2 regions of the Pseudomonas oplopanacis genome follow, and region 2 is predicted to be linked to the other one. Evidence: riboswitches for the same ligand, from Rfam matches in the RefSeq annotation. Region 2 holds a riboswitch; the other holds the start of a gene.
What was found. Region 2 has a riboswitch for cobalamin ahead of cobW (cobalamin biosynthesis protein CobW). Riboswitches for the same ligand answer to the same signal wherever they lie in the genome.
Positions count from the first base shown of each region.

Region 1 (11,973 bases), on a different contig from region 2:
TTCGATTGCAGCGGCTTCATCGGTTATCTGTTCCGTGAAGAAGCGGGCATGAACTTGCCACGCTCCACTCGCGAAATGATCAACGTGGACGCACCTCTGGTCGCTCGCAGCGCGCTGAAGCCGGGCGACCTGCTGTTCTTCGCCACCAACGGTCGTCGCGGTCGCGTCAGTCACGCCGGGATTTATCTGGGTGACAACCAGTTCATCCACTCCAGCAGCCGCAAAAGCGGTGGTGTCCGGGTCGATAGCCTGGGCGACAGCTACTGGAGCAAGACCTTCATCGAAGCCAAGCGCGCCCTCGCGATGGCCCCGACCGTGGTCACCGCTCGCAAGTAAACTTACAGTTTGTAAGGCGAAGTTAAAGTCTTACTTGAAGTTTGCCGCATAGCCGCTAGAATCCTGATCTATTATTGATGGCAAACCGCCTGCGTCCAACGCAGGCGGTTTTCTTTTCTGTCTTCCCGGCAGAAAAAGCCGCAGCCAGATCAGGATGTTCTGCTTATGACGATGTCGGCCCGCCTCGCACTCATGTTCTTCGCAGCGCTGCTCAGCGCATGCGCCAGCCGCACACCGCCTCCTGCGCCGGTGGTTCGCGCACCCATCGTCTTTGGTTCTTCCCAGGCATTCTCCCCCGAGGCGGAAGAAGTGTTGTTCCGTGCATTGGGGCTCGTGGGCACGCCTTACCGCTGGGGCGGCAATACACCCGACTCGGGGTTCGATTGCAGTGGGCTGATCGGCTACGTCTACCGGGATGCCGCCGGCATTTCCCTGCCGCGTACCACGCGTGAAATGATCAGCATGCAAGCCGCCAATGTGGGCAAGGAAGGTTTGCAAACTGGGGACCTGATTTTCTTCGCCACCAATGGCGGCTCTCAGGTCAGCCATGCCGGGATTTACGTCGGCGAAGGGCGCTTCGTTCATGCACCGGCCACGGGTGGCACGGTGAAGCTCGACAGCCTGTCCAAGGCGTACTGGCAGAAGGCTTACCTGAGCGCCAAGCGCGTTCTGCAGCCCGAGCACCTGGCGCGTAATCCCTAGTCCCACCGCCGGCGGTTATTTTGTGGCAGTCACGCGCCACACCTTGTTCCCCACATCATCCGCCACCAGCAAGCCACCTTGCTGATCGATCACCACGCCCACCGGCCGGCCCATGGCGTCTTCGTCTTTATTGAGGAATCCCGTCAGCACATCCACCGGTTGCCCGGTCGGTTTGCCACCTGCGAACGGCACGAAAATCACTTTGTAGCCACTGTGCGGCTTGCGGTTCCACGAGCCATGCTGGCCGATGAAGGCGCCTTCCTTGAATTGCGCGGGCAAGGTGTTGCCTTCTGCGAACGTCAGGCCCAACGACGCGGTGTGCGGGCCGACCGCGTAGTCCGGCGCGATGGCCTTGGCCACCAGGTCCGGGTTTTGCGGCTCGACGCGAATGTCGACATGTTGGCCGTAGTAGCTGAAGGGCCAGCCGTAGAACGCGCCATCCTTGACCGAAGTGATGTAGTCCGGCACCAGGTCGCTGCCAATCTCGTCGCGCTCGTTGACTGCCGTCCACAGTGCGCCGCTACGAGGCTCCCAGGCCAAACCGTTGGGGTTGCGAATCCCTGAGGCAAATATCCGGTGATTGCCGGTGGCACGGTCCACTTCCCAGATCGCCGCGCGGCCTTCTTCCTTGTCGAGGCCGTTTTCGCCGACGTTGCTGTTCGAGCCCACGGTGACGTACAGCTTGCTGCCGTCCTTGCTGGCGATGACGTTTTTGGTCCAGTGATGATTCAGCGTGCCTCCCGGCAGATCGACCACCTTGATCGGCGGCGACTTGATCGCGGTGTCACCGTTTTCATAGTGGAAACGCAACAAGCGGTCGGTGTCGGCCACGTACAGGTCATTGCCGACCAGCGTCATGCCAAACGGCGAATTGAGGTTTTCCAGGAACACTGTACGAGTTTCGGCGATGCCGTCGTGGTCCTTGTCTCGCAGCAGCGTGATGCGATTCGCACTGGGGACGGTGGCGCCGGCGCGGCCCATGGTTTTCTTCATGACCCAGCCACGAATGCCTTTGCCGTCATCGGGTTTGGGCGGCGCGTTGGTTTCGGCCACCAGCACATCACCGTTAGGCAGCACGTAGAGCCAGCGCGGGTGATCGAGGCTTTCAGCGAAGGCCGCCACTTGAGTGCCGGCGGCAGCGGTGGGTTTCGCGCCGGCCGGCCAGCCGATCGCCGGGGCGATGTTCACCGTCGGGATCAGGGTTTTATTCGGTTCGGGCAGCTTGGGTGACGGGCCGGTGCCGTCGGAGACTTGCAGGCTGGAGGTTTCACCACAGGCGGCGAGCCCTCCGGCGAGCACGATGACGAGAACGAGCGGGGGCTTGCGCATGCTGGTCTTCCCTATGAATGCAGTGTCTTAATTCATAGAGAAGATAAACGCAGCGATGGTTCAATGGTCAGCCGCGAGCTTCCTTGAGCAGCACCGCGATACCGGGGTGATAGTTTCCGGCTTCGTTGCGCAACTTGCGGTAGGCGTAAGGGAAATACCAGGCCACAGCGCAGCAGTGTTCCTTTTGCAGGTCGTCGACCATGTCCTGAAGTTCTTCGGGGGTCGCGCTCTGCTGGGCTTTTTGCGGAGCCACGAACAGGCAGCCGAGTTTCAGGTCGCTGGCGTAGCTGATGCGTTTGGCATCGCTGGTGATGTCCTGCAGTGCCTGGGTCAGATTCAGGCTGTTGACCTTGGGCCAGCGTTGAGTGGCCTGAAAGTAGGCGCGCTCTTCGGCGGTGGCGATAAACAGGTCGGCGCGGGCATTGCGCTCGCCTTCTTCGTTCTGTTTACGCGTCGTGGTGTTTTGCAGCGTGACCATTTCCGCCATCCACGCAGCGGCATTGAGCAGGCCAAGGTTGGCCTTTTCGTCATGCCAGTAAGGCGCTTCGTTATCGCCGCGAACCGAGTTGTAGCGGTCGATACAGTCAAACCAGCGTTCCAGCACCGGTCGCAGGAATTCCAGCTTCGGATTGCTGATAATCATGCCTTGCATGTTGCTCACCCTTGTAATTGTGTTGTTGGGTTTGTGGCTCTTTGATATCACTGCTGACAGTGTGGCGCAAGATTGGCGTCAGTAAATGGATCGGCGGCAGTATATCGCTCGCCGGAGCTTTGTCTTCATTTGACGCTCCACCCCCAACCCTCTAACCTTCGCGGCTTGTTTCAGGTGCTCTGTGGCCGTGGCCGACAGAGTGAAACAGGGAAGCCGGTGAGTGACTATCGTCAAGCGACGAAACGTCACGATCCCGGCGCTGCCCCCGCAACGGTAAATGAGTGAAGACTGCGCCTTGAGCCACTGTGTCGAAGCCGACATGGGAAGGCGCGCAGTCAGGTGAAAGCCGCTCATGAGCCCGGAGACCGGCCTGATTCATCCAGCGGCATCACGGTGGGCGATGCCAGGCTTCTTGCCGTCTATTCTTGTGCCTGCCCGCCGTTATCCAGCCTCAACGGAGAGCTCCCCCATGACCGATACCCCAGATCGTGACGAACGCCATTTGGCGCGCATGCAGCGCAAAAAAGCCGTGATCGACGAACGCATTGCCAATTCCCCGAACGAGTGCGGCTTGTTGCTGGTGCTGACCGGCAACGGCAAAGGCAAAAGCAGTTCGGCGTTCGGCATGCTCGCCCGCTCCATGGGCCACGGCATGCAGTGCGGTGTGGTGCAATTCATCAAGGGCCGCAACAGCACCGGCGAAGAACTGTTCTTCCGCCGCTTCCCGGAACAAGTGCGTTTCCATGTCATGGGAGAGGGATTCACCTGGGAAACCCAGGACCGCCAGCGTGACATCGCCGCCGCCGAAGCCGCCTGGGCGGTGTCCCGCGAATTGCTCAACGATCCGTCGATTGGCCTGGTGGTGCTGGATGAGCTGAACATAGCCCTCAAGCACGGCTACCTCGACCTCGATCAGGTGCTCAGTGATTTGCAGGCACGTCCGCCGATGCAACATGTGGTGGTGACCGGTCGCGGCGCCAAGCCGGAAATGATCGAACTCGCCGACACCGTCACCGAAATGGGCGTGATCAAGCACGCGTTCCAGGCCGGGATCAAAGCGCAAAAAGGCGTCGAGCTGTGAATACTACTTTATGAAAAACAGTCGTCACTGCCCGGCGGTACTGATTGCCGCGCCGGCCTCCGGTCAGGGCAAGACCACCGTCACTGCTGCGCTGGCCCGTTTGCATCGCAATCAGGGGCGCAAGGTGCGCGTATTCAAATGCGGCCCGGACTTTCTCGACCCGATGATTCTCGAGCGCGCCAGCGGTGCGCCGGTGTATCAACTGGACATGTGGATGGTCGGCGAGCAGGAAAGTCGTCGACTGTTGTGGGAAGCCGCCGCTGAAGCCGACTTGATCCTCATCGAAGGCGTCATGGGCTTGTTCGACGGCACGCCTTCCAGCGCTGACCTGGCGCGGCACTTTGGTGTGCCGGTGCTCGCGGTGATCGATGGCACCGCCATGGCCCAGACCTTTGGTGCATTGGCGTTGGGGCTGGCGAAGTATCAGCCGGACTTGCCGTTTGCCGGCGTATTGGCCAACCGCGTCGGCACGTTACGTCATGCGCAACTGCTCGAAGGCAGCCTCACCGAAGGTTTGCGTTGGTACGGCGCGTTGTCGCGGGAAACCGGGATCGAATTGCCGAGCCGGCATCTGGGCCTGGTGCAGGCCAGTGAGCTGAACGATCTCGATCTGCGTCTTGATGCGGCGGCCGATGCGTTGGCCAGCAGTTGCGAAGTCGCGCTGCCGCCAGCAGTTGAATTTGCCGCCCCTGATGTGATCCCTGCCGAGCCGTTGCTCGCGGGCGTGCGAATTGCCGTGGCCCGTGATGAAGCGTTCGCGTTCACCTACGGCGCGAGCCTGGATTTGCTGCGAGCCATGGGCGCCGAGTTGCGGTTTTTCTCGCCGATCCGTGACAGCCAATTACCAGAGGCAGACAGCTTGTATCTGCCGGGTGGTTATCCGGAATTGCACCATGTTGCACTGTCGCAGAACACCACGATGCTCGACGCGATTCGTGCGCATCATACGGCCGGTAAACCGCTGTTGGCCGAGTGTGGCGGCATGTTGTATTTGCTCGACTCGCTGACCGATGTCGACGGCACTCGCGCCGAACTGGTGGGCTTGCTGAAGGGCGATGCGGTGATGCAAAAGCGTCTGGCCGCGTTGGCGTTGCAAGCGGTGGAATTGCCGGAAGGTTCGTTGCGCGGGCACACGTATCACCATTCGCTGACCAGCACCGAGCTTGAACCGATTGCGCGTGGCCTGAGCCCGAATGGTGGGCGGGGAGCGGAGGCGGTTTATCGTGAGGGGCGGATGACGGCTTCTTATGTGCACTTTTATTTTCCGTCAAACCCTTCAGCGGTAGCCGCATTGTTTGCGCCTGACCTTGAGATCGCCATCGCGAGCAGGCTCACTCCTACAATGGATCACCTGAACCCTGTGGGAGCGAGCCTGCTCGCGAAGAGGCCATGACTGACAACGCATTCAGTCAGGTCGAACGCGCAGCGGTCTACCGCGCCATCGGCGAACGCCGTGACATGCGTCACTTCAGCGGCGGCACGGTCGAGCCCGAGTTGTTGCGACGCCTGCTCGAAGCCGCACACCAGGCGCCCAGCGTCGGTCTGATGCAGCCCTGGCGTTTCATCCGCATCAGCGACCGGGTCCTGCGCGGCAAGATCCAGTCGCTGGTGGAAGAAGAACGCATCCGCACCGCCGAAGCCCTCGGCGAGCGCACCGACGAATTCATGAAGCTCAAGGTCGAAGGCATCAGTGACTGTGCCGAAGTGCTGGTCGCCGCGCTGATGGATGATCGCGAGCGTCACATCTTCGGCCGTCGCACCTTGCCGGAAATGGACATGGCCTCGTTGTCCTGCGCGATTCAAAATCTGTGGCTGGCCTCCCGCGCCGAAGGCCTGGGCATGGGCTGGGTGTCGCTGTTCGAGCCGCAAGCGCTGGCGGACCTGCTGGGATTGCCGGCCGGGGCCAAGCCGTTGGCGGTTCTTTGTCTGGGGCCGGTCAAGGAATTCTATCCGGCGCCGATGCTGGTACTCGAAGGCTGGGCGCAAGCGCGTCCGCTCAGTGAGTTGCTGTACGAAAATTATTGGGGAGTGAGTCAATGAGTGTGGCGTTATTGAGTGTCGCCGCAGTGGCGCTGGACGCGCTGCTGGGTGAACCCAAACGCTGGCATCCGCTGGTGGCGTTCGGTCGTTTTGCCGAGCGCATCGAGCAACGTTTCAATGGGGAAGGTCGCGGCTGGCGCAGCCATGGCGTCACCGCGTGGGTGATGGCGGTCGTGCCGCTGACGTTGCTCGCCACAGCGTTGTCCTGGGCGCCTTATGTCGGTTGGGTCGTCGAGATTCTTGCGCTGTATTGCGCCCTCGGCATGCGCAGCCTCGGCGAACACATCGAGCCGGTGGCCAAGGCGCTGCGTAGCGATGATCTGGACGAAGCGCGTAAGCGTGTCGGTTATCTGGTCAGCCGCCAGACCAGCGAACTGGACGAGACCGAAGTCGCCCGTGCGGCCACCGAATCGGTGCTGGAGAATGGCAGCGATGCCGTGTTCGCCGCGCTGTTCTGGTTTGCCGTGGCCGGTGCGCCTGGGGTGGTTCTCTACCGATTGAGCAACACGTTGGATGCGATGTGGGGTTATCGCAATGAGCGCTTCGAACGCTTCGGCTGGGCCGCGGCGAAAATCGACGATGTCCTCAATTACATTCCTGCCCGCCTGGTGGCATTGACCTACGCGCTGCTGGGCAAAACCCGGCTGGCGTTGAAATGCTGGCGTACTCAAGGCCCGACCTGGGACAGCCCGAATGCCGGCCCGGTGATGGCGGCGGGCGCCGGTGCATTGGGCGTCGAGTTGGGCGGGGCGGCGATTTATCACGGCGAACTGCATCAACGTCCGCAACTGGGCGAAGGTGTGCCGGCGGATGCCGACTCCATTGATCGCGGCTGGCAATTGGTCCAGCGCGGGGTATGGTTATGGTTGCTGATTCTCTGCGTGGGGGCTGAATTCTATGCTTGAGCACGGTGGCCGGTTGCGCAAGGCGGCGCTCGAATACGGCATCGCAGAAGGTGATTGGCTCGACCTGTCCAGCGGCCTGGCGCCCTGGCCATTTCCGGTCCCGGACATCCCGCTGCGCGCCTGGGCACGCTTGCCGGAAACCGACGACGGCCTGGAGCAGGCGGCCTGCGACTATTACAGCGCGGCGCAAGTGCTGCCGGTGGCCGGTTCGCAGATGGCTATCCAGTTGCTGCCGCGATTGCGCCGTGCCGGCAAGGTCGGCGTGTTGTCGCCGTGTTATGCCGAGCACGCCGAAGCCTGGCGGCGCTGCGGCTACATCGTGCGTGAAGTGCTGGAGCAGGAAGTCGACTTCTTTATCGACAGCCTCGACGTGCTGGTGGTGGTCAACCCGAACAACCCGACCGGCCTGAGCCTGACCCCGAGTCGCCTGCTCGACTGGCACACCCGCCTGGCCTCGCGCGGTGGCTGGCTGGTGGTGGACGAGGCGTTCATGGACAACACGCCGCAGTTGAGTGTGGCGCCGTTTACCCATCTGGTCGGCTTGATCGTGTTGCGTTCGTTCGGCAAATTTTTTGGTCTGGCCGGCGTCCGGTTGGGCTTCGTACTGGCGGAACGCAAGCTGCTCAAACTGCTCGCTGAGCAAGTGGGGCCGTGGGCGGTCAGTGGGCCGACCCGAGTGATTGGCCGGGCTTGTCTGCTGGACACCGAAGGTCACGCCCGCCAACGCCAGCGCAGCGAAGAAGCCAGCGAACGTCTGGCGCGGCTGCTGGAGCAGTTCGGGTTCAAGCCGCAGGGCGGATGCGCCTTGTTCCAGTGGCTGATCACCGATCAAGCCGAGCAGTTGCATGAGTTCATGGCCCGTCAGGGCATTTTGCTGCGTTTGTTTGCGCACAACAGCAGCCTGCGTTTTGGCCTGCCCGCTGACGAAGCGGACTGGACTCGCCTGACGCAAGCCTTTGAAGCGTACGCCAAGGAAACCCGATGACCACGTTAATGGTGCAGGGCACCACGTCCGATGCCGGCAAAAGCACGCTGGTGACGGCGCTGTGTCGCTGGGTGGTGCGCCAGGGCGTAAGCGTCGTGCCGTTCAAGCCGCAGAACATGGCGCTCAACAGCGCGGTGACGGCGGACGGTGGTGAGATCGGTCGTGCGCAAGCCGTGCAAGCTCAAGCCGCCAACCTTGAACCGCACACCGACATGAACCCGGTACTGCTCAAACCCAACAGCGACACCGGCGCCCAAGTGATCATTCACGGGCGCGCGGTCACGACCATGAATGCCGTTGCCTATCACGACTACAAAGCCATCGCCATGCAAGCGGTGCTGGCTTCTCACGAACGCTTGAGCGCGGCGTATCCGGTGGTGATGGTCGAAGGCGCGGGCTCGCCGGCCGAGATCAATCTGCGGGCCGGCGATATCGCCAACATGGGCTTTGCCGAAGCGGTGGATTGCCCGGTGGTGTTGATCGCCGACATCAATCGCGGCGGGGTGTTCGCGCATCTGGTGGGCACGCTGGAGCTGCTGTCGCCGACCGAACAGGCGCGTGTCAAAGGCTTCATTATCAATCGTTTTCGTGGCGACATCGCCTTGCTGCAGCCCGGTCTCGACTGGCTCGAAGAACGCACCGGCAAACCGGTGATCGGTGTCCTGCCGTATGTGATGGATCTGCATCTGGAGGCTGAGGATGGCATCGATCAGCGCCAGACCGACAAGGCTGATCAGGTGCTGAAGGTCGTGGTGCCGGTGCTGCCGCGCATCAGCAACCACACCGATTTCGATCCACTGCGTTTGCATCCGCAAGTCGATCTGCAATTCATCGGCCCCGGCCAGACGATCCCGCCGGCCGACCTGATCATCCTGCCCGGCTCGAAAAGTGTGCGCAGCGACCTCGCGTATCTGCGGGCCAATGGCTGGGATTCGGCGATCAGTCGTCATCTGCGTTACGGCGGCAAAGTGCTGGGGGTTTGCGGCGGTTTGCAAATGCTCGGCGAGCACGTACACGACCCGTTGGGTCTGGAAGGTGAACCAGGTTCCAGCGCGGGTCTGGGGTTGCTGGCGTTTGCAACGCAGCTCGAAGAAGAGAAGCAGCTGCGCAATGTGCGCGGTCGTCTGGCGCTCGAAGGTGCGGCTGTCAGCGGCTACGAAATTCACGCCGGCGTGACCACCGGGCCGGCGTTGGAAAACGCCGCCGTGCAGTTGGCCGATGGTCGCTGCGATGGCGCGCAAAGTGTGGATGGGCAGATTTTCAGCACGTACCTGCATGGCCTGTTTGAATCGCCGGCGGCGTGCAGTGCGTTGCTGCGTTGGGCGGGGTTGCAGCATGTGCAGGAGGTCGATTACCACGCGTTGCGCGAGCGCGATATCGAACGGCTGGCGGATCTCGTGGAGAAGCATCTGGATACCGGGTTGTTGCGTGAACTCTGCGGGATATAGGGTGGTTTTGCTGGCCTCTTCGCGAGCAGGCTCGCTCCCACAGTTGACCGCATTCCACTGTGGGAGCGAGCCTGCTCGCGAAGACGGAAGTCGCCTCACCGCACATTTATAGGATGTCACCATGCTTCAACTGATCCTCGGCGGCGCCCGCTCCGGCAAAAGTCGACTGGCCGAAAAACTCGCCACCGACAGCCAGCTGGCCGTGACCTACATCGCCACCAGCCAACCGCTGGACGGCGAAATGAACGACCGCGTCGCCCATCACCGTGCCCGTCGCCCAGCCGAATGGGCGTTGATCGAAGAACCGGTCGAACTCGCCCGCGTCCTGCGCGAAACCGCCAGCGCCAATCGATGCCTGTTGGTGGATTGCCTGACGCTGTGGATGACCAATCTGCTGATGCTCGACGACGCCGAACGCCTCAACGCTGAGCGTGAAGCCCTGCTGGACTGCCTGGCTTCGTTGCCGGGTGAAATCATTTTTGTCAGCAACGAGACCGGAATGGGTGTCGTGCCGCTGGGCGAATTGACTCGCCGCTATGTCGATGAAGCCGGTTGGCTGCATCAAGCCTTGGCCGAGCGCTGCCACCGTGTCGTCCTGACCGTCGCCGGCCTGCCCCTGACTTTGAAAGGAACTGCGTTATGACTCAATCCTGGTGGCTGAACCCGTGCAAGCCGATCGATGCGCAAGCCGTCGAACAGGCGCAGGCGCGTCAACAGCAGCTGACCAAGCCTGCCGGCTCCCTCGGTCGACTGGAATCGGTGGCGGTGCAATTGGCCGGGTTGCAGGGGCAGGTCAAGCCGAGCCTGGAGCACCTGTGGATCGCGATTTTTGCCGGCGACCATGGTGTCGTGGCCGAAGGCGTGTCGGCGTTTCCTCAGGAAGTGACCGGGCAGATGCTGCACAACTTCGTCACCGGCGGCGCGGCGATCAGCGTGTTGGCGCGGCAGTTGGGTGCTTCCCTGGAAGTGGTGGACCTGGGCACGGTGACGCCGACCTTGAGTCTGCCCGGCGTACGCCATTTGAACGTGGGCCCCGGTACGGCGAATTTTGTCAAAGGCCCGGCCATGACGGCAGCCCAGGGCGAACTCGCCCTGCAGGCCGGTCGCGACAGTGTGCAGCGCGCCATCGCAGCCGGGGCGCAGCTGTTCATCGGCGGTGAAATGGGCATTGGCAACACCACCGCCGCCAGTGCATTGGCCTGTGCCTTGCTCGATTGTCCGGTGGTGCATCTGGCCGGGCCGGGCACCGGTCTGGATGCGGCGGGCGTCAGCCACAAGGCTCAGGTCATCGAGCGCGCGTTGGCCCTGCACAGTGCTCAGCGCGGGGACGCGTTGCAGACATTGTTCAATCTGGGCGGTTTTGAAATTGGCGCGCTGGTGGGTGCCTATCTGGCGTGTGCGCAGGAAGGCGTGGCGGTACTGGTCGATGGATTCATTTGCAGCGTCGCGGCACTGGTGGCGGTGCGCTTGAATCCGGAGTGCCGCGCGTGGCTGCTGTTCGGCCATCGCGGCGCCGAACCGGGTCATCGTCATGTGCTGGAAACCCTGCACGCGGAACCATTGCTGGATCTTGGTTTGCGACTGGGCGAGGGCAGCGGTGCGGCGTTGGCCGTGCCGTTGTTGCGTCTGGCCTGCGACCTTCACGGGCAGATGGCGACCTTCGCCGAAGCGTCGGTTGCGGACCGTCCGGCATGACGTTGCACCTGGACCTGTTGCGCCATGGCGAGACCGAGCTCGGTGGCGGATTGCGTGGCAGTCTCGATGACGCGCTGACCGCAAAAGGCTGGGCGCAGATGCGCGCGGCGGTGATCGAACAGGGGCCGTGGGATCGATTGGTCAGTTCGCCGTTGCAGCGTTGTGCGCGCTTCGCTGAAGAGCTCGGTGCGCAACTGGGTTTGCCGGTTCACCTGGACAAAGACCTGCAAGAACTGCACTTCGGTGCCTGGGAAGGGCAGAGCGCAGCGGCGTTGATGGACACCGATGCTGAGGCATTGGGGCTGTTCTGGGCTGATCCCTATTCGTTTACGCCGCCGGATGGCGAGCGGGTGGCGGACTTTTCCGTTCGGGTATTGGCGGCCATCGAACGGCTGTCAGTTGCGCACGCAGGCGAGCGGGTTCTATTGATCAGCCATGGTGGGGTCATGCGTTTATTGCTGGCTCAGGCGCGGGGGTTGCCGCGTGAGCAGTTGCTCAATGTCGAAGTCGGTCATGGGGCGTTGTTTTCGTTGCGCGTCGAACCCGGCGTCATTCTCAAGGAAGCGATCTGACCATGCTGCCCTTCTGGATCGCCCTGCAATTTCTGAGCAGTCTGCCGATTCGCCTGCCCGGCATGCCGACGCCTCAGGAACTGGGCCGTTCGCTGCTGTTTTATCCGCTGGTGGGGCTGCTGTTCGGCGCGATTCTGTGGGCGCTGAATGGGTTTTTGCTGGGCGCGCCGTTGTTTTTGCATGCGGCGTTGTTGCTGACGGTTTGGGTCTTGCTCAGCGGCGGGTTGC
Region 1 covers NZ_JBSKHV010000002.1:751,639-763,611, forward strand. The annotation lists gene ACWKV5_RS07855 (C40 family peptidase) at 1-336, shown strand, start outside; gene ACWKV5_RS07860 (C40 family peptidase) at 502-1,038, shown strand; gene ACWKV5_RS07865 (PQQ-dependent sugar dehydrogenase) at 1,054-2,367, opposite strand; gene ACWKV5_RS07870 (hypothetical protein) at 2,435-3,019, opposite strand; cobalamin riboswitch at 3,175-3,407, shown strand; gene cobO (cob(I)yrinic acid a,c-diamide adenosyltransferase) at 3,489-4,100, shown strand; gene ACWKV5_RS07880 (cobyrinic acid a,c-diamide synthase CobB) at 4,111-5,493, shown strand; gene bluB (5,6-dimethylbenzimidazole synthase) at 5,490-6,140, shown strand; gene cbiB (adenosylcobinamide-phosphate synthase CbiB) at 6,137-7,045, shown strand; gene cobD (threonine-phosphate decarboxylase CobD) at 7,038-8,030, shown strand; gene ACWKV5_RS07900 (cobyric acid synthase) at 8,027-9,478, shown strand; gene cobU (bifunctional adenosylcobinamide kinase/adenosylcobinamide-phosphate guanylyltransferase) at 9,600-10,121, shown strand; gene cobT (nicotinate-nucleotide--dimethylbenzimidazole phosphoribosyltransferase) at 10,118-11,173, shown strand; gene cobC (alpha-ribazole phosphatase family protein) at 11,170-11,745, shown strand; gene ACWKV5_RS07920 (adenosylcobinamide-GDP ribazoletransferase) at 11,748-11,973, shown strand, end outside.
Region 1: it holds a riboswitch for cobalamin, as region 2 does, so the genes downstream of both, cobO (cob(I)yrinic acid a,c-diamide adenosyltransferase) here and cobW (cobalamin biosynthesis protein CobW) in region 2, are expected to answer to the same signal.

Region 2 (11,973 bases):
TCTTGCCGATGTCGTGCACGTCGCCTTTTACCGTGGCCATCAGGATCTTGCCCTTGGCTTCCGGTTTGTCGCCTTTTTCCAGTTCGATGAACGGGATCAAGTGGGCCACGGCCTGCTTCATTACGCGGGCGGATTTCACCACCTGCGGCAGGAACATTTTGCCGGCGCCAAACAGGTCGCCGACGATGTTCATGCCGGACATCAGCGGGCCTTCGATGACTTCGATCGGACGGGCGAACGACTGACGCGATTCTTCGGTGTCTTCAACAATGTGCGTGGTGATGCCCTTGACCAGCGCATGCTCCAGACGCTTGTTGACCGGCCAGCCGCGCCATTCTTCGGTCTCGGCTTCCTTGACGCTGCCGTCGCCCTTGTACTTGTCGGCAATGGCGAGGAGGGCGTCAGTGCCGTGTGGGGTGCGGTTGAGCACCACGTCTTCGACGGCGTCGCGCAGCTCCTGCGGGATCTGGTCGTAGATCTCCAGCTGGCCGGCGTTGACGATACCCATGGTCAGGCCGTTGCGGATCGCATACAGCAGGAACACCGAGTGGATCGCCTCACGCACCGGGTTGTTGCCCCGGAACGAGAACGACACGTTGGACACGCCGCCCGAGGTCAGCGCATACGGCAGCTCGTCGCGGATGTAGGCGCAGGCATTGATGAAGTCCACAGCGTAGTTGTTGTGTTCTTCAATACCGGTAGCCACGGCGAAGATGTTCGGGTCGAAGATGATGTCTTCCGGCGGGAAGCCGACTTCGTTGACCAGGATGTCGTAGGAGCGTTTGCAGATTTCTTTCTTGCGCGCTTCGGTGTCGGCCTGGCCGGCTTCGTCGAAGGCCATCACGACCACCGCAGCGCCATAGCGCTTGCACAGTTTGGCGTGGTGAATGAACTGCTCGACGCCTTCTTTCATGCTGATCGAGTTGACGATGCCCTTGCCCTGGATGCATTTCAGGCCGGCTTCGATCACTTCCCACTTCGAGGAGTCGATCATGATCGGGACGCGGGAGATGTCCGGCTCGCCGGCAATCAGATTGAGGAAGGTCACCATGGCCTTCTTCGAATCGAGCATCCCTTCGTCCATGTTGATGTCGATCACCTGTGCGCCGGCTTCGACCTGCTGCAGGGCGACTTCCAGGGCTTCGGTGTAGTTGTCTTCGCGGATCAGGCGGGCGAATTTGGCCGAACCGGTGATGTTGGTCCGTTCGCCGACGTTGACGAACAACGAACTGCGATCAATGGTGAACGGTTCCAGGCCCGACAGACGGCAGGCCTTGGGGATTTCCGGGATTTGACGCGGCGCGTAACCGGCCACGGCTTTGGCGATGGCTTCGATGTGGCCCGGGGTGGTGCCGCAGCAGCCGCCGACAATGTTCAGAAATCCGCTTTGAGCGAATTCTTCGATGACCTTGGCGGTGTCCACCGGCAGTTCGTCGTACTCACCGAATTCGTTCGGCAGACCGGCGTTCGGGTGCGCAGACACATGGGTGCCGGCCTTGTTCGACAGCTCTTCCAGGTACGGACGCAGTTCGCTGGCGCCGAGGGCGCAGTTCAGGCCGACCGAGATTGGCTTGGCGTGGGCCACGGAGTTCCAGAACGCTTCGGTGGTCTGGCCGGAGAGGGTACGGCCGGAGGCATCGGTGATGGTGCCGGAGATCATGATCGGCAGCTCGATGCCCAGTTCTTCGAACACGCCTTGCACGGCGAAGATCGCCGCTTTGGCGTTGAGAGTGTCGAAGATGGTTTCGATCAGGATCAGGTCGGCGCCGCCTTCGATCAGGCCCTTGGTGGATTCGGTGTAGTTTTCCACCAGCTCATCAAAGGTCACGTTGCGGTAGCCGGGGTTGTTCACGTCCGGGGACAACGAACAGGTGCGGCTGGTCGGGCCCAGTACGCCGGCGACGAAGCGCGGCTTGTCCGGGGTTTCCAGGGTCTTGGCGTCGGCGACCTTGCGGGCCAGGCGTGCGCCTTCTACGTTTAACTCATACGCCAGGCCCTGCATGCCGTAGTCGGCCAGGGAAATCTGGGTGGCGTTGAACGTGTTGGTTTCCAGAATATCGGCGCCGGCATCCAGGTAGGCTTTCTCGATACCACCAATCACATCCGGGCGAGTCAGCACCAACAGGTCGTTGTTGCCTTTGACATCGCTTGGCCAGTCAGCAAAACGTTTGCCACGGTAATCCTGCTCTTCGAGCTTGTAGCTCTGGATCATCGTGCCCATGCCGCCATCGAGAATCAGGATGCGCTCTTTGAGGGCGTGCTTGAGAGCTTGAAGGCGAACACTGCGATCGGACATTTGGACTACTCGGAAAGACCATGACGAAGGGGCGGGATCATAGCAAACCTGTGCGCTTTTAGAGCATCACCCGGTTTTGCATGAATATCGTTCATGTTGGTGGGGGTGCCTGACCGGTAGAATCGCGGCGATTTTTCATGTTTGGGACCAGGGATATGTCGTATCGCGTCATCACCAGCATTTTCATGCTGCTTTTAAGCTGGGGCGCCGCTGCGCAAGGTCCGGCCATTTCCTCTGCGATTTCCTACAGCCGCGACATTCAACCGATCTTTACCGAAAAGTGCGTCGCCTGCCATGCGTGCAACGACGCCGCCTGTCAGCTCAATCTGGGCAGTGGCGAAGGCGCCGCGCGTGGCGCGACGAAAGTCCCGGTCTACGATGGTGACCGCAGTACTGCCGCCGCCCCGACCCGGCTGTTTTACGACGCATTCGGCAAGCACGCCTGGCAACAGAAAGGCTTCTATCCGGTACTCGATGCCCAAGGCAGCCAAGCTGCGCTGATGGCACGGATGCTTGAGCTGGGCCACAAAACCCCGTTGCAACCCAATGCCAAATTGCCGGAAGACATTGTTCTCGGTCTGAACCGGGAAAACATGTGCGCCATGCCGGCGGAGTTCGACGGCTATGCCAGTTCACATCCCAAAGAGGGCATGCCGCTGGCGGTCACGGGCCTGACCGATCAGCAATACCAGACACTGCAACGCTGGTTGGCGTCGGGTGCGCCGATTGATGAGCAGGCGCTGATGCCGAGCGCGAAAGAAGCGCTGGAGGTGGTGCAATGGGAAAACCTGCTCAACGCACCCGGTTCCCGGCAAAGCCTGGTGGCGCGCTGGTTGTTCGAGCACTGGTTTCTGGCGCACATCTACTTCAAGGACGGCGAGCCGGGGCACTTTTTTCAGTGGGTGCGCTCGCGTACGCCCACCGGCCAGCCGATTGACCTGATCAACACCCGCCGCCCGAATGATGACCCAGGCACCCAGGTGTATTACCGCTTGTGGCCGGTGCAGGGGGTGATTGTGCAGAAAACCCACATCACCTATCTGCTGAGTGCGGCGAAGATGGCGCGGATCAAAAGCCTGTTCTATAGCGGTAACTGGCAGGTCAACGCCTTGCCGGGCTACGGGCCGGAACGACGGGCCAATCCGTTCGCTACCTTCGAGGCGATCCCGGCGCAGGCGCGCTACCAGTTCATGCTGGATAACGCCGAATACTTTGTGCGCACCTTTATTCGTGGCCCGGTCTGCCGTGGCCAGATTGCCACGGACGTGATCCGCGACAACTTCTGGGCGCTGTTCCAGGCCCCGGAACACGACCTCTATATCATCGACCCGAACTACCGCGGCCAGGCCACGCCGTTGCTGGCCATGCCGGGGCAGAACGATGACGTCGGCAGCGTCTTGAGCCTGTGGCATGACTACCGCGACAAACGTAACGAGTACGAAGCGCTGCGCCGGGACAGCTACGCCGAAGCTCCGGCGCCGAGTTGGTCGACCTTGTGGGCGGGGAATGACAACGCGCTGCTGAGCATCTTCCGCCACTTCGACAGTGCATCGGTGAACAAGGGCCTGATCGGCGATGTGCCGCAAACCATGTGGCTGTTCGACTTCCCGTTGCTGGAGCGCACCTATTACCAACTGGCGGTCAATTTTGATGTGTTCGGCAACGTTTCCCATCAGGCCCAGACCCGCCTGTACTTCGACCTGATCCGTAATGGCGCCGAGCAGAACTTCCTGCGCCTGATGCCGGCCGATTCCCGGGATGGCTACCTCGACGATTGGTACCAGAACAGCGGCAAATTCAAGATGTGGCTGGATTACGAGGCCATCGACGACGACACACCGACGGCGCTGAAGCTTGACGAGAAAGACCCCAAGCGCGACTTCGCCCTGCAGTTGCTGGCCCGTTACGGCGATCTGAATGCCAAACCCGACCCGATCAACCGCTGCAACGGCGCGTATTGCTCGCGACCGAACATCGATCCTGACTTGCAGAATGCCGAACAGGCCCTGAGCAGCCTGACATCGCGGCCGGCGGCCGGCTTGAAGGTCATCGACCAGTTGCCGGAAGCGACGATGTTGCGCATCGAAACGACGAGCGGCAAACGCGAGGTCTACAGCCTGCTGCGCAACCGCGCGCACAGCAACGTGGCGTTCCTGCTGGGTGAGTCGCTGCGCTACCAGCCGGGGCTCGACACGCTGACGATTTTCCCGGGCGTACTCAGCAGTTACCCGAATTTCATGTTCAACATCCCGGCCGACCAAGTGCCGGCCTTCGTTGATGCGATGGAAAACGCCAGGGACACCGACAGCTTTGAGAAAATCGTCGAACGCTGGGGAATTCGTCGCAGTCATCCGCAATTCTGGTTCTATTTCCACGACCTCAGCCGCTACGTCCACGAGACCGACCCGGTGGAAGAGGGCGTGCTGGACATGAATCGCTACGAAAACCTCTGACTCACCGCGATCTCGCTCCCACAGGGGATCAGGGGATCGTCGGAATCTTTCCCGACAAAAATACTAGGACTTTGTGCGGCGCGTTGATTGGCGTAAACTGCGCCCAAGCCTGCGAGGAGTTTCCATGACCGCTATAACCATTACCGACGCCGCCCACGATTACCTGGCTGACCTGCTCTCCAAGCAGAACACCCCGGGTATCGGCATCCGCGTCTTTATCACCCAGCCTGGCACCCAGTACGCCGAAACCTGCATTGCCTACTGCAAGCCGGGCGAAGAAAAACCTGAAGACACGGCGTTGGGGCTCAAAAGCTTCACCGCTTATATCGATCACTTCAGCGAAGCCTTCCTGGACGACGCGGTAGTCGACTACGCCACCGACCGCATGGGCGGTCAGCTGACCATCAAGGCGCCAAACGCCAAAGTACCGATGGTCAACGCCGACAGCCCGGTCAACGAGCGCATCAATTACTACCTGCAAACCGAGATCAACCCGGGGCTGGCGAGCCACGGCGGTCAGGTCAGCCTGATCGATGTGGTCGAAGACGGCATCGCCGTGCTGAAGTTCGGTGGCGGTTGCCAGGGCTGCGGCCAGGCAGACGTGACCCTGAAGGAAGGCATCGAGCGCACGTTGCTTGAGCGTATTCCCGAACTCAAGGGTGTTCGTGACGTGACTGACCACACGCAGAAAGAAAACGCCTACTACTAAGGTGTTCGCTGCGATATGAAAAAACGGCACCCGTGAGTGCCGTTTTTTTATGGGTGAAACTCACTGGCCCTTTCGCGAGCAGGCTCGCTCCCACATTGGTTCAGTGGCGTCCCCGGATTTTGAACACACCCGCATCCCCCTGTGGGAGCGAGCCTGCTCGCGAAGAGGCCCTATTGGCGATAGAGATGCGCATGCCCAGCGCGATACAGCGACGACTCGCTGAATTGATCACTCCCCAACACCCGTCCCACCAGAATCAACGCCGTGCGCCGAAACCCCTTGGCCGCAACCTTTCCGGCAATATCCTCAAGTGTCCCCACCACCCAATCCTGATCGGGCCATGTCGCCCGGTGGATCACCGCAATCGGACAGTCCGCGCCGTAATGCGGCAGCAGCTCAACGAGGATTTTCTCCAGATGATTCACACCCAAATGAATCGCCATGGTCGCCCCATGCTGCGCCAGGCTACCCAATTCTTCGCCTGCAGGCATGGCGGTCTTGTCGGCGTAGCGGGTCAAAATCACGCTCTGTGAAATGTCCGGCAAGGTCAGCTCAGCCCCTAAAAGCGCTGCACACGCCGCCGTCGCCGTCACACCCGGAATGATTTCAAACGCAATGTCGAGTTCACGCAGGTAGCGAATCTGCTCGCCAATCGCGCCATACAGACTCGGATCTCCGGAGTGCACTCGCGCCACGTCCTGGCCGTTGGCGTGGGCGGTTTTGATCAGATCAATGATCTGTTCCAGGTGCAATTCGGCGCTGTTGACCACCTGTTCGGCGCGATGGCCTTCCAGCACGGCTGCCGGCACGAGGGAGCCGGCATAGATGATCACCGGACAGCTGCGAATCAGCCGTTGGCCTTTGACCGTGATCAGTTCCGGGTCGCCGGGACCTGCGCCAATGAAGTAGACGGTCATCGTCGTTTCCTGTGAAAAAAGAGGCTGGGCAACGCTTCAGATGAAGATTGCTCATGATCGAATGCGCGATTATCGGGGATTTTACGCAGCGCCGGCCAATGCCAGGGTCGCTTGCGCATATTTTTGTCGGGGGATCAGCAGTTTTACCGGCGCCTGAGCCAGCTGTTCGGCGAGTGCCAGGGCGGCACTTTCCGCTACGCCATAGCAGCCGGTGCGCTCGAACGCGATGTCGGAACGATGGCTGAGTCTGGCTTGATATCCGGCCAATTGTTCGCTGTTGAAGAACATCAACGGCAGTGCGAGTTGTTCTGCGAGTTCGATCAGGCCAGGTTCGTCGCGCTTCAGGTCAATGCTGGCGAGTGCCTTTATTTGGTGAAGCCCGATTTGATGAGCCTGCAGTGCCTGATCAAACAGTGCCCGCAGCGTGCTGGCGGGGCAGCCACGCTGGCAGCCCAGGCCGACCACTAGCGTCGGCGCTGTGCTCGCATCGGTCATGCGTGGTATTGGCCATCGCTTTTGCGGCGGAACAACCAGGCACTGATCAGGCCCAAGGCCAGCCAGAACGCCACGTTGGTCAACTGCGAAGCGATTTTGAATTGAGCTTCCAGGGCTTGCGGCGCGAGCATCGAATGCACTTCCGGTTGTGGTGCGCCAATCACGTGTGGAACGGCCAGAATCGCCACGCCCAGCACTTTCATCAGCCAATGACGGCTGAACACGATCAGCGCAATACCGACGGCGGTGGAGGCGGCGGTGCCGATCCACCAGATCTGCCGTTGCGCCAGGTCCGCCGCAGCGGTGCCCGGCAGTTCAGGCGGCAGGCCCAAGGTGGGTGCGAGGACAAACGTCGCATAACCGGCCAGACCCCACAGCAGACCTTGAGCGGTGCTGTTGGGGGCACGCAGGGTGTAGAGACCGGCGAGCATCAGGGCGAAACCAACGGCCACCACCAGATTGCCGCCAGTGGTCGACAGCACGCGCTGCCAGCCGTCTTGCGGCTCCCAGGCTTCGGCGTCGTGGGTGTGTGCGGCCATGGCGCCATCGGCGTGTTCATGGGGTTGAACCACCGCCGGCTCGGATTTTTCGTAGGTTTCCGCTTGAAGAATCAGCGGTGCGACCCAGAAGCTTTGCAGCAGGGTCAGCAGCAGGGCGGCCAGCAGCCCGGTGAACCCTGCGGTTTGCGCAATACGCTTGATCATGTCGTCAGCTCTCAATGGCACGGGAACGCGGAGCTGTGACGGGTATCGTGCGCGGCGTTGTGCACCGCTTCGATGTGCGAGAAACCGGCGAAATACACAAGGCTGGCGCCCAGGATCGACGCGCAGATGGCGGCGGTCAGGCGTTGAGTCAGGGTAGAAGTGGTGCTGGTGGTTGTGTGGCCGGTGCTGCTGATGATCGACATGGCGCATCCCTCTGGTCTGTCAGCGGGTGAATAGAGCGCATGGAAAACCCCTGCGAGTCGGGCACGCAGACGTTCAAACAGCGCCCGCCCACCGCGGGTTTGTTGTTCAGTGATCGTAACGGTCACTTTGTGTTGCGGGCCGGTCTCCGGGCTCACGAGGGGCGCTGGCTTTCGCCTTGACCTGCAAGCATCACCTTCCCATGCCGAACTGCTGGCACAGTGGATTTGATGCTTCGCTCGCTTACCGTTGCGGGGGCAGCACCGGACTGACATGGCTTTGAGTAAAGCACATGATTCACCGGTTTCCCGTTTCACCCTGTGAAGGGCACCCGTAACAAAGTGCGTAGGAGAGCATGGCCGGGGGATTCGCGTCAATTGGCAAGGGTTCTCAACTCGAAGCCTTGTTGACTTCATCGCGAGCAGGCTCGCTCCCACATTGGAACGCGGTCACCTGTGGGAGCGAGCCTGCTCGCGAAGGGAGCGCCGCCAATGTCATGTGAACATTGACCCGCCCCAGCCCGATGCGTAGCCTTGCGCTTTCGAGGTTCTTCGGCGATTGCCGAAGCTAAGAAGGGAACGCGGTCAATGCCGCGGCTGCCCCCGCAACTGTGAACGGTTCAGTTTCTGCCATGCCACTGCATGCGCCAGCCATGGCGCGAGCGGGAAGGCGCAAAAACCGCCAGTCAAACGACTGGCCAGCCGTCAGCCAGGAGACCTGCCTCGACACAGATTCTGACTTTCAACCGGGCGGGGTGATCCGGTGGCGAAATCTTCCGCGCAGCGTGTGTTGCAGCGGTCGTCGTCCCGTATGCCCGCCACCTTGCCAAAGGGCATCCGATGAAAACACTGGCCAAACTCCCCGTCACCATCGTTACCGGCTTCCTCGGCTCGGGCAAAACCACCTTGCTGCGGCACATGCTCGACAACGCTCAAGGCCGTCGCATCGCAGTGATCGTCAACGAGTTCGGCGAGCTGGGCATCGACGGCGAAATCCTCAAGCAGTGCTCCATCGGCTGCACCGAAGAAGAAGCCAACGGTCGCGTCTACGAACTGGCCAACGGCTGCCTGTGCTGCACCGTCCAGGAAGAATTCTTCCCGGTGATGCGCGAACTGGTGGCCCGTCGCGGCGACCTCGATCACATCCTCATCGAAACTTCGGGCTTGGCCCTGCCAAAGCCGCTGGTCCAGGCCTTCCAGTGGCCGGAAATCCGCAGCGCCTGCACCGTTGACGCAGTGATCACGGTAGTCGACAGCCCGGCAGTGGCCGCCGGCACCTTCGCCGCGTTCCCGGATCAAGTCGACGCCCAGCGCAAACTCGACCCGAACCTGGACCACGAATCGCCGCTGCACGAGCTGTTTGCCGACCAACTGGCCAGCGCCGACCTGGTGATCCTCAACAAGGCTGACCTGATCAGCCCTGAAGACCTGGCGCGCGTGCGCCTTGAAGTCGCCGAAGAACTGCCGCCTGCGGTGAAAGTCATCGAAGCCAGCAGCGGTCGCGTGCCACTGGACGTGTTGATCGGCCTCGGTGCTGGCTCCGAAGAACACATCGACAGCCGTCACAGCCATCACGATCATCACCATGAAGGTGAAGACGGCCATCACGATGAGCATGACCACGACGCGTTTGACTCGATCTCCATCGAGCTGCCGCAAGCCGACGAAAGCCTGCTCATGGACGCCCTGACGCAACTGGTGGTCAAGCACGGCATCCTGCGCGTCAAAGGTTTCGCCGCGATCCCGAACAAGCCGATGCGTTTGCTGATTCAGGGCGTGGGCACACGTTTTGACAAGCACTTCGACCGTCAGTGGGGCGCCGAGGAAGCGCGCACCACGCGCCTGGTGTTGATCGGCCAGGAACTGGACGCCGTGCAGCTCGAAGCGCAATTGCGCGCCGCGCTCAGCGTTTAAGCCATGCACCTGCTCAGGACCCAGCCCGGCGGTTTCGTGTCGGATGACAACATCGCCGACCTTGGACAAACCCCCGCCGAGCTGGTGATCCTGTGCAGTGGTGATTCCAGCCTGGCGCTGCTCGCCGAAGCCGCGCAGCAACTGCCCGACGACTACCCGAGCGTGCGCCTGGCCAACCCGATGCAGGTGCAGAATCACGCCTCGGTCGATTTGTATGTCGATGAAGTGCTGCGCCACGCCAAGGTGATCCTGATCTCGCTGCACGGCGGTATCGCCTATTGGCGTTATGGCGTCGAGCGGCTGGTGCAATTGTCCGAGCGTGGCGTGCAGCTGATTCTGGTGCCGGGCGATGATCGTCCGGACCCGGAACTCAGCGACCTCAGCACCGTCGAGGCCTGCGACCGTGATCGGCTCTGGCAGTTTTTGCGTCAGGGCGGCATGAGCAATGCCCTGGACTTTTTCCGTTGCCTTGCCACTCGCTGGCTGGGCCGCGATTACGCCTGGGCCGAGCCGCAAGTCCTGCCGCGCACAGCGATTTACCACCCACAAAAAAGCCCCGCCGAACTGAGCGATTGGCAAGCCGACTGGCAAGCTGATCAACCGGTGGCAGCGGTGCTGTTTTACCGCTCGCATTTGCAGGCGGCCAATACCGCTTTCATTGATGTTTTCTGCCAGCGTTTGCAAGCGGCCGGGTTAAACCCTTTGCCGATTGCCGTGGCCAGTTTGAAAGAGCCCGGCTGCCTGACGGTGGTCGAGGATTGGCTGGATGAAGTCGAGGCGGGGGTGATTCTGAACACCACCGGTTTCGCCCAGTCCAGCCCCGAAGCGCCGCATTTGCGACCGTTTCGCCGCAACATTCCGGTGATCCAGGCGATTTGCGCCCAGGACAACGAACCCGGCTGGCGCGCCAGCGAGCAGGGCCTCGGCCCGCGCGACCTGGCCATGCACATCGCGTTGCCGGAGCTGGACGGCCGGATCATCAGCCGCCCGATCAGCTTCAAGGACCTGGCGTGGCGCAGCGAGCGCAGTCAGTCGGACGTGGTGTGTTATCGACCGCAACCGGAACGCATGGACTTCGTCGCTGAGCTGGCGCGACGCTGGATTGATCTGGCGCGGGTGCCGAACCGCGAAAAGCGCATCGCCCTGATTCTTGCCAACTACCCGACCCGTGATGGGCGGATCGGTAATGGTGTCGGCCTCGACACGCCGGCCGCTGCGTTGAACATCCTGCGTGCGCTGCATCAAGAAGGTTATCCGTTGCCGGCCGAGTTACCGGGCAGCGGCACCGCGTTGATTCAGCAATTGCTCGGCGGCGTCAGCAACGACCTCGACACCCTCGACCAGCGTCCGTGTCATCAAAGCCTCGCGCTGGACGAATACCAGCGCATGTTCGACGCCTTGCCCGAGGCCAATCGTCAGGCCGTGCTGGAACGCTGGGGCCCACCCGAAAACGACCCGATGTACCGTGGCGAACGGATGATGATTGCCGGTCTGCGCTTCGGCCTGACCTTCGTCGGCATTCAACCGGCACGCGGTTATCAGGTGGACCCGAGTGCGGTCTATCACGACCCGGACCTGGTGCCGCCTCACGGCTATCTGGCGTTCTACTTCTGGCTGCGCAACACCTACGGCGCCCACGGCGTGATCCACGTCGGCAAACACGGCAACCTTGAATGGCTGCCGGGCAAAGGCGTAGGGCTTTCGGAAAGCTGCTGGCCGGATGCGCTGCTCGGGCCGCTACCGAACATCTATCCGTTTATCGTCAACGATCCGGGCGAGGGCGCGCAGGCCAAGCGCCGCACCCAAGCGGTGATCATCGACCACCTGATGCCGCCGCTGACCCGTGCTGAGACCTACGGGCCGCTGCGCAACCTTGAGCTGCTGGCCGACGAGTATTACGAAGCGCAACTGCTCGATCCGCGCCGCGCCCGGGAATTGCAGCGCGACATCCTGCAACTGGTGCGTGATACGCACATCGATCGCGAACTGCAACTGGACGAAAAACTCGACAGCGATGCCGATGCGGCGATCTGGCTGCCGCGCCTGGACACGTATTTGTGCGACTTGAAGGAATCGCAGATTCGCGATGGCCTGCACATCTTTGGCGAATCACCGACAGGGCGATTGCGCATCGACACCTTGCTGGCGTTGCTGCGGATTCCCCGTGGCGATGGGCGTGGCGCGCAATCGAGTTTGCTGCGGGCGTTGGCGAAGGCGTTTGAGTTGGGGTTCGATCCGCTGGATTGCGCGCTTGCTGATCCCTGGAGCGGTCCGCGTCCGATGGA
Region 2 covers NZ_JBSKHV010000008.1:279,464-291,436, reverse strand. The annotation lists gene metH (methionine synthase) at 1-2,296, opposite strand, end outside; gene ACWKV5_RS18180 (fatty acid cis/trans isomerase) at 2,452-4,749, shown strand; gene nfuA (Fe-S biogenesis protein NfuA) at 4,874-5,458, shown strand; gene cobM (precorrin-4 C(11)-methyltransferase) at 5,629-6,375, opposite strand; gene ACWKV5_RS18165 (cobalamin biosynthesis protein) at 6,457-6,870, opposite strand; gene ACWKV5_RS18160 (CbtA family protein) at 6,867-7,574, opposite strand; gene ACWKV5_RS18155 (CbtB domain-containing protein) at 7,586-7,777, opposite strand; cobalamin riboswitch at 7,898-8,125, opposite strand; cobalamin riboswitch at 8,303-8,514, shown strand; gene cobW (cobalamin biosynthesis protein CobW) at 8,615-9,688, shown strand; gene cobN (cobaltochelatase subunit CobN) at 9,692-11,973, shown strand, end outside.